3 regions of the Peribacillus sp. P4_B1 genome follow, and region 3 is predicted to be linked to each of the others. Evidence: riboswitches for the same ligand, from Rfam matches in the RefSeq annotation. Region 3 holds a riboswitch; each other region holds the start of a gene.

The links. Region 3 has a riboswitch for cyclic di-AMP ahead of AC1DVK_RS16080 (TrkH family potassium uptake protein). Riboswitches for the same ligand answer to the same signal wherever they lie in the genome.
Region 1: linked by a shared signal. The riboswitch ahead of AC1DVK_RS06245 (APC family permease) and the one ahead of AC1DVK_RS16080 (TrkH family potassium uptake protein) in region 3 are both predicted to bind cyclic di-AMP.
Region 2: linked by a shared signal. The riboswitch ahead of AC1DVK_RS20855 (cation:dicarboxylate symporter family transporter) and the one ahead of AC1DVK_RS16080 (TrkH family potassium uptake protein) in region 3 are both predicted to bind cyclic di-AMP.

Annotation. Positions count from the first base shown of each region.
Region 1 covers NZ_JBFUHM010000008.1:11,540-13,814, reverse strand. The annotation lists gene AC1DVK_RS06250 (GtrA family protein) at 1-310, shown strand, start outside; cyclic di-AMP (ydaO/yuaA leader) riboswitch at 720-863, shown strand; gene AC1DVK_RS06245 (APC family permease) at 998-2,275, shown strand, end outside.
Region 2 covers NZ_JBFUHM010000045.1:24,859-27,133, forward strand. The annotation lists gene AC1DVK_RS20855 (cation:dicarboxylate symporter family transporter) at 3-1,262, opposite strand; cyclic di-AMP (ydaO/yuaA leader) riboswitch at 1,435-1,584, opposite strand; gene AC1DVK_RS20860 (efflux RND transporter periplasmic adaptor subunit) at 1,786-2,275, opposite strand, start outside.
Region 3 covers NZ_JBFUHM010000027.1:35,244-37,518, reverse strand. The annotation lists gene AC1DVK_RS16080 (TrkH family potassium uptake protein) at 1-953, opposite strand, end outside; cyclic di-AMP (ydaO/yuaA leader) riboswitch at 1,096-1,238, opposite strand; gene AC1DVK_RS16075 (hypothetical protein) at 1,569-1,760, shown strand; gene AC1DVK_RS16070 (MFS transporter) at 2,222-2,275, shown strand, end outside.

The DNA of each region.
Region 1 (2,275 bases), on a different contig from region 3:
CTTTTTCGGCAATGGTATGGGAGCAGTAACGAGTTTTCTGTTGAACAGGACTTTTACTTTTAGAAGCGATATAGATTGGCGGAGAGGGGTTGCCCGTTTCTTTTGCGTCATCCTGATTTGTTATTACGCCGCTTATTCTTTAGGACAAGCCATTGCAGAATCCTTGGAAGCATCCGTTCATTTTTCCATTCAGCAAAATGTGGCTGTACTTATCGGAACAATCTTTTATACAGTACTGAACTATATTGGCCAGAAATACTTTGTCTTTAAAAAAAGCAATTTGGGAACAATTCAAGAAGGAAGGAACTGATTAGAATCAAAGAATGCCCCTTTGGATGGAAATCAAAGTGGATTTCATGAAGCGAATTTTTGATTTTCAGCGTGGAGTTTATATATTGCAAACCTATCCAAGCGGGGGCAGATCCTTTTAATAAGAAAGGTGAACCGTTAATAAATTAGAGATTTAAACAGTTTCGTAATTCGGTAATTTTCCCCTTTAAGTACCCACCGTTTTGTTCTTTCATTTCTTAAAAATTGATTGGGAAGTTTCTCTTTTTTAACAAGTTATTCACCTTTTTCCTACCTTCGAATCATGCACTTGGATGACTTATGTTATATAAGTCAGAACAAAGCCTCACTCAAAATAAATTATTATTTTACTGTGCAAAATTTTCATTTACTTTTCTATTTCACCGGAGTATGATAATCAACAGTTTCGTATTTCTAAATCGCTTAAACCTTATGGTACGGGGGACCCGTTATGGGATTATTTTAACAATCCAAGGGGTGAATCCTTTCAAGGTAGGGCTACTCTTAGGTCCGAATCCGACAGCTAACCTCGTAAGCGTTATATGAGAGGGAAGTGGAGCTTGTTAGACAAAAAAGTGGATGTCTACAGGTCTATTTAGTTATGACTTGTGGGCATTTTTCCATTTTTTTGTTTTTCCTATAGCTGGGTAATATAAACTTATAACTTAAAAATGGTGGTGAATTCTTGATGTTATCTTCTATAAAGAGGTTTTTGATCGGGAGACCTTTAAAATCAAATGCACTAGGTGATCAAAAGCTTAACAAAACCAAGGCTTTGGCAATATTATCTTCTGATGCTTTGTCTTCGGTTGCTTATGGACCGGAGCAAATATTAATCGTTCTGATCACGGTCGGTGCTGCGGCATTCTGGTATTCCATACCCATCGCCATCGGAGTATTGTTACTGTTGGCTGCATTGATCTTGTCCTATAGACAAATCATTTTTGCTTATCCTCATGGCGGGGGAGCCTATGTGGTTTCAAAAAACAATTTAGGTATCAATCCAGGGTTGATAGCTGGAGGATCCTTATTGGTCGATTATATTTTAACTGTAGCTGTAAGTGTTTCTGCAGGTACGGATGCCATCACGTCCGCCTTTCCCAGCCTTCATGCATATAATGTAGGCATAGCCATCGTTTTTGTATTTCTGCTCACCATCCTTAACCTAAGAGGGGTTACAGAGTCGGCCTCTGTTTTGGCCTATCCGGTGTATCTATTCGTTTTAGCGTTGTTCATCTTGATTGGTGTAGGAATTTACAAAATCCTGACAGGTGGAGTCTCACCGGAATTACACGCGCCAATCGGGACTCCAGTAGCGGGCATCAGTTTATTCATACTGCTAAGGGCATTTGCATCAGGAAGCTCCGCATTGACAGGAGTCGAAGCGATTTCCAATGCGATTCCGAACTTTAAAGACCCAGCTCCGAATAATGCTGCAAAAACTTTAATAGCTATGGGTTCCTTACTGGCTGTATTATTTACGGGAATCGTATTCTTAGCCTACTATTTAAGCATTGTTCCTAGCGCAGAGGTAACGGTCGTCTCGCAGATTGCTGAAGAGATCTTTGGTCGGAATTTCATGTATTTCTTCATTCAAGGTACGACTGCATTGATCTTGATTCTTGCTGCCAATACTGGCTATTCCGCTTTCCCCTTGCTTGCGGTGAATCTTGCAAAAGATAAATTCATACCAAGGGCGTTTACGATTAGAGGGGACCGATTAGGATATTCCAATGGAATTATCATACTAGGACTTGCATCCATCATCTTAATAGTCGCATTTGGGGGACATACAGAAAATCTTATTCCACTTTATGCGGTAGGGGTATTTATTCCATTTACGTTTTCCCAGACAGGGATGATTGTCAAATGGATACGCGAAAAGCCAAAAGGCTGGATCATGAAATTAACCATTAATTCAATTGGTGCCACTATTAGTTTTATCGTCACGATGATATTCTTTTTA
Region 2 (2,275 bases), on a different contig from region 3:
TATTAAGAAACTTGTTCTAATTCTTTATCGGAAGGAGGGTTGAATTGACCTTCCCATTTAGAGATGACGATTGCTGCAAGTGAATTACCGATAACGTTTACTACTGTACGTCCCATATCAAGAATACGGTCGATACCGGCAATAAATGCTAAACCTTCAATAGGAATACCAACTGTTCCTAATGTCGCTAAAAGAACTACGAAGGATACACCTGGTACACCCGCAATACCCTTAGACGTGATCATTAACACTAGCATTAGCGTAATTTGCTCATAAGCACTTAAATCGATTCCGTACATTTGAGCGATGAAGATAGCTGCCAACGCTTGGTATAATGTTGAACCATCAAGGTTAAAAGAGTATCCAGTCGGAATAACAAATGTAGCTATATGTTTCGGACATCCCGCTTTTTCCATTTTTTCCATAAGTTTCGGAAGAACCGCTTCTGAACTTGCTGTAGAGAACGCAAGTATCAATTCTTCTTTTAGAAGTTTAATCAATGTAAAGATATTGAATCCTACAAATTTTGCAATAAGACCCAGAACGACAATTACAAAGAAAATCATTGTTCCGTATACAGAAAGCGCTAACTTACCTAACGGAATTAAAGATTCCAAACCGAACTTGGAGATGGTCACACCGATTAGTGCAAATACCCCAATAGGAGCAAATTTCATGACCATATTAGTTAGGTAGAACATTCCTTCTGCTGTACCTTGGAAGAAACGGAATACTGGTTTACCTTTTTCACCGATCGCGGCAATACTTAGTCCAAACAATACGGAGAAGAAAATAATCGCTAACATATCGCCTTGTACCATAGCTTGTACTGGATTGGATGGTACAATGTGAACAAGTGTATCTACAAATGATTCATGCTGCTTAGTTTCTGCTGTATCAACATAAGTGGAGATGTCAGTTTTTTCCAGATGATTCATATTTACGCCAGCACCAGGCTGGATGATATTAGCGGAAATTAAACCAACAGCAATCGCAATCATAGTTACCGCCACAAAGTATGAAAGTGATTTAGCTCCTAGTTTACCTACTGCTTTTAAATCACCTACACCCGCAACTGCAACGATAAGACTTGATACAATGATTGGCACAACAATCATTTTAATCATTCGTAGGAAAATGTCTCCGAATGGCTGTAAAAAGTTTTGGGCCGTCTCATTACCATAAAAAATGGCACCAACGATAATCCCTAGAATTAAACCAATGAAAATTTGGCTAGCTAAACTTAACTTGAATTTCTTCATATACTTTCCTCACCTTCCATAAAGTCTTTGATGCAAAAACGTTTTGTCTCGGTAAGGGAAACAAGATACTAATAGAAAGAAAGTAATTTTTCTTTTTTTGAAAAACTCTGTCTTTACGCCGAAAAAAAAGACACTTCATGTGTCGATTTCATATTGGCGTGAATATTCACACATGTTCCCTTAAAGACGCTGACGAGGTTAGCTGTCGGGTTAGGAATTGGAAACACAATTTGCCCTTTCATTTCTGAATTCACCCCTAGTGGAATAAAATCCACAAAAATGGTTCCCCCGTTCTTGGAATAAGATTAAGCGAGTTAACTTATAATAAAATATTATACTAAAAAGGTTAATCTGTAAATGTTTATTCTCATCCATTTTAGAAAAAGTCTTTAAATATATCTGAATATTCTGCATTTTAGATGATTTCACCAAGTATTACACTTCCCGATTTTTAGTCATTTAAGCTATATGGATATATAAATAATAACTAATTTGACATCCCCTTTCTTTATGAAAGAAGCAGTTATTTTTCCAAAATGCCAAGTAACAGATACCTTACTTTTTCCCTAGAGGTGAATTTTTTATAAGTTGCAATTTTCACTTTTTCAAATTGAATTGGGGTAATAAAATAAGAATGGTTCTTCGCTACCCTATTCGGTTCTAGCAGGATGACATCACCTACTGACGGTCCCTTTATTAGTTCCTGCTTACCTTCTGCTTTAAGCCCTTTTGAAATGTAGTGTTTATCCACATAGCCTTTTTTAGTCAATTTGTAGACATGCGGCCTTTTTTGGTAATGCACTGCCTCTATGGGAATGGCCGGTACACCAGCTTTCTCATTGGTTATTACAGCAAGGTTGACTTTGGATCCCACCAACAAAGATTCAGTTTCTTCACCCTCCGGTTCGATTAAAGCCTGAAATGGAAATCTGTTATCCTTTTTTAGTGACGGCTCTTCTGCTGGATAGGAATGGATACGGCCTATCGTTCCTTTCAATGACTTTTTTAAATCA
Region 3 (2,275 bases):
CCAGTCGATCCGGGTGAAGCCCCAACGAACATCAAGAAAATGATGAGCAGTAATGTGGGTTGAGTCAAATCAGGGATATTCAGCGTATTGGAGCCGGCCGTCCTTGGTGAAACCGATTGAAATAGAGACGATAACGTTTTACCCATGAAAGATAAAGGCTGCAATGTCTTGGCATTACCGAACTCGAATAAAAAGATTAAAATTGCGCCGGCGATTGTAAGTGTCAGGCTAGTCATCAGAACAACCTTCGTATGTACGGATAAACGATGGGTATCACGATATTCGTATAGTTCATTCATCACGATAAAACCTATTCCGCCAAACGTGATCAGGAAGGCGACCGTAAGGGTTACGAATGGATCCGATACATAAGGGGTCAAGCTCTTGAATTCTCCCATCAAATCAAAACCGGCATTATTGAAATTCGATATGGAATGAAAAACCCCGTAATAGATCGCTTTGCCGATTGGCATGTCAAAAGAAAAGCGAATCGATAAGATAAGGGCACCCATGGCTTCAATGATGGCCGTGAAAATTAAAAGCCGTTTTACTAACTTGACTATACCTGCCATGGAAAGATTATTTAAGGATTCCTGCAAGAGTAACCTGCCTTTTAAAGAAATCCTTTTGCCTAAAAGGAAAAAGAAAAACGTCGCAAATGACATGAATCCTAAGCCGCCTATCTGAATCAGTGTTAAGATGACCAATTCACCAAAGGTGGTGAAGGTCGTTCCCGTATCCACTACGACAAGTCCTGTTACACATGTAGCGGAGGTTGAGGTGAATAAAGCATCCAGAAAAGCAAGGCCATTCCCATTTTCAGTAGAAATCGGCAGGGTCAGCAAATAGGCCCCAATAAGTATCAGGGTGGCAAAGCCTAGTACAAGGATTTTTGGCGGATCGAATAATTTTTTTGCTTTTATCAATTGATCATCCCTACCTAAAAATGACATGTGTAAAACTGTATGAATATCTTAACCATCAATCCTGTTATCAAATCTTTTTTAAGCATAATAAAAAGACCTGCGTAAACATCGAACAGCTATTTTGTCACAAAAAGCGTGCAAAAAAAGCTCCCGAAATAGGCGGTCTTATGACCTCCTTCGCTTTAGCCGACGAAGTTAGCTGACGGGTAGGATGGCGAAAGAGCTGATCTCATCCCTTCTGCATGGCAGAATTAACCCCAAATGATTGGGTCCTCCGTACTCAATTCCTTTGAGTTTTGGCCGAAATATATTAAATTGATAAACGTATTCTACTCCCAACATTTAGCAGTTGTAAACCCCTAAATTGTAAAAAAATATTTCTTTAATAAAACTGAAAATTTACGTTTTATTTACATTGATAAAACGTATTGACAAATATTAGTTAGCACATTATGATAGGTTCGATTAATCCGATTATGATAACAGTTTCGGTGTACTTGATTCAACACTTTCTAGCTGAACAGGTCATGGGCAATCAATGTTATTAATATATATAAACTATTTTTCTTTTGAAAAGCATAGAAAAAGTCAATGCATTCGTATTTAAAGGTTCCAGACATTTTATAAAAAAGGCGGGCAATTATGGAGAAGACGTTCAATAGATATGTTATTAACGCTACAGGCAAGGGTGGCCAGACATATTTAACACAATGCCAGGATAAAGATGCACTAAGGAAATGGATAGCCGATCATGAGGACCAAATCATAATGAATGAGTTAAGGATAACGGATAAGAAAAAGAATCCGTTATTAAAATTGTTTTCCCTAAAGTAAATCAGCTGAATCCAAACATTCATTTAACGGTATTCAATTATGTCATTCCTGTGTCTTATTCGGGAACGCTGAGCGAAAAATTCCTATCTTGTTTTGCTTTCAAACTCATTTAATTTTGAATGAGTTTTTTTGTTTTGAAAATCATAACATTTACAAAATTATACCATTAATGTTAAAGTTTAGGGTAAATGTGATTCCGATGAGAAAAAAGTAAATGAAACGCAACTTTCCAGTGCGCTTGGTAAACTGGAAAGGAGTAACGGGGATGTATTGAAGCTTAAAGGGAGTTCCCATTATAGTGCATAGTTATTGCATGCTGTTAATGCAATACGGCATAAGATTAATAATGGTGACATATTAATTGGCACCGTTCTATTGATCCCGTCCCCAAGACGCATTTCTTGTGGACGGTTTTTTTTATTGTTTTTATATTTTCTTTCTAAGGAGGGGAAGCGTTGACATTGAGAAATTCATTAGTATCTTGGAAATATCCTTCCATTTTATTGTGCGGGATC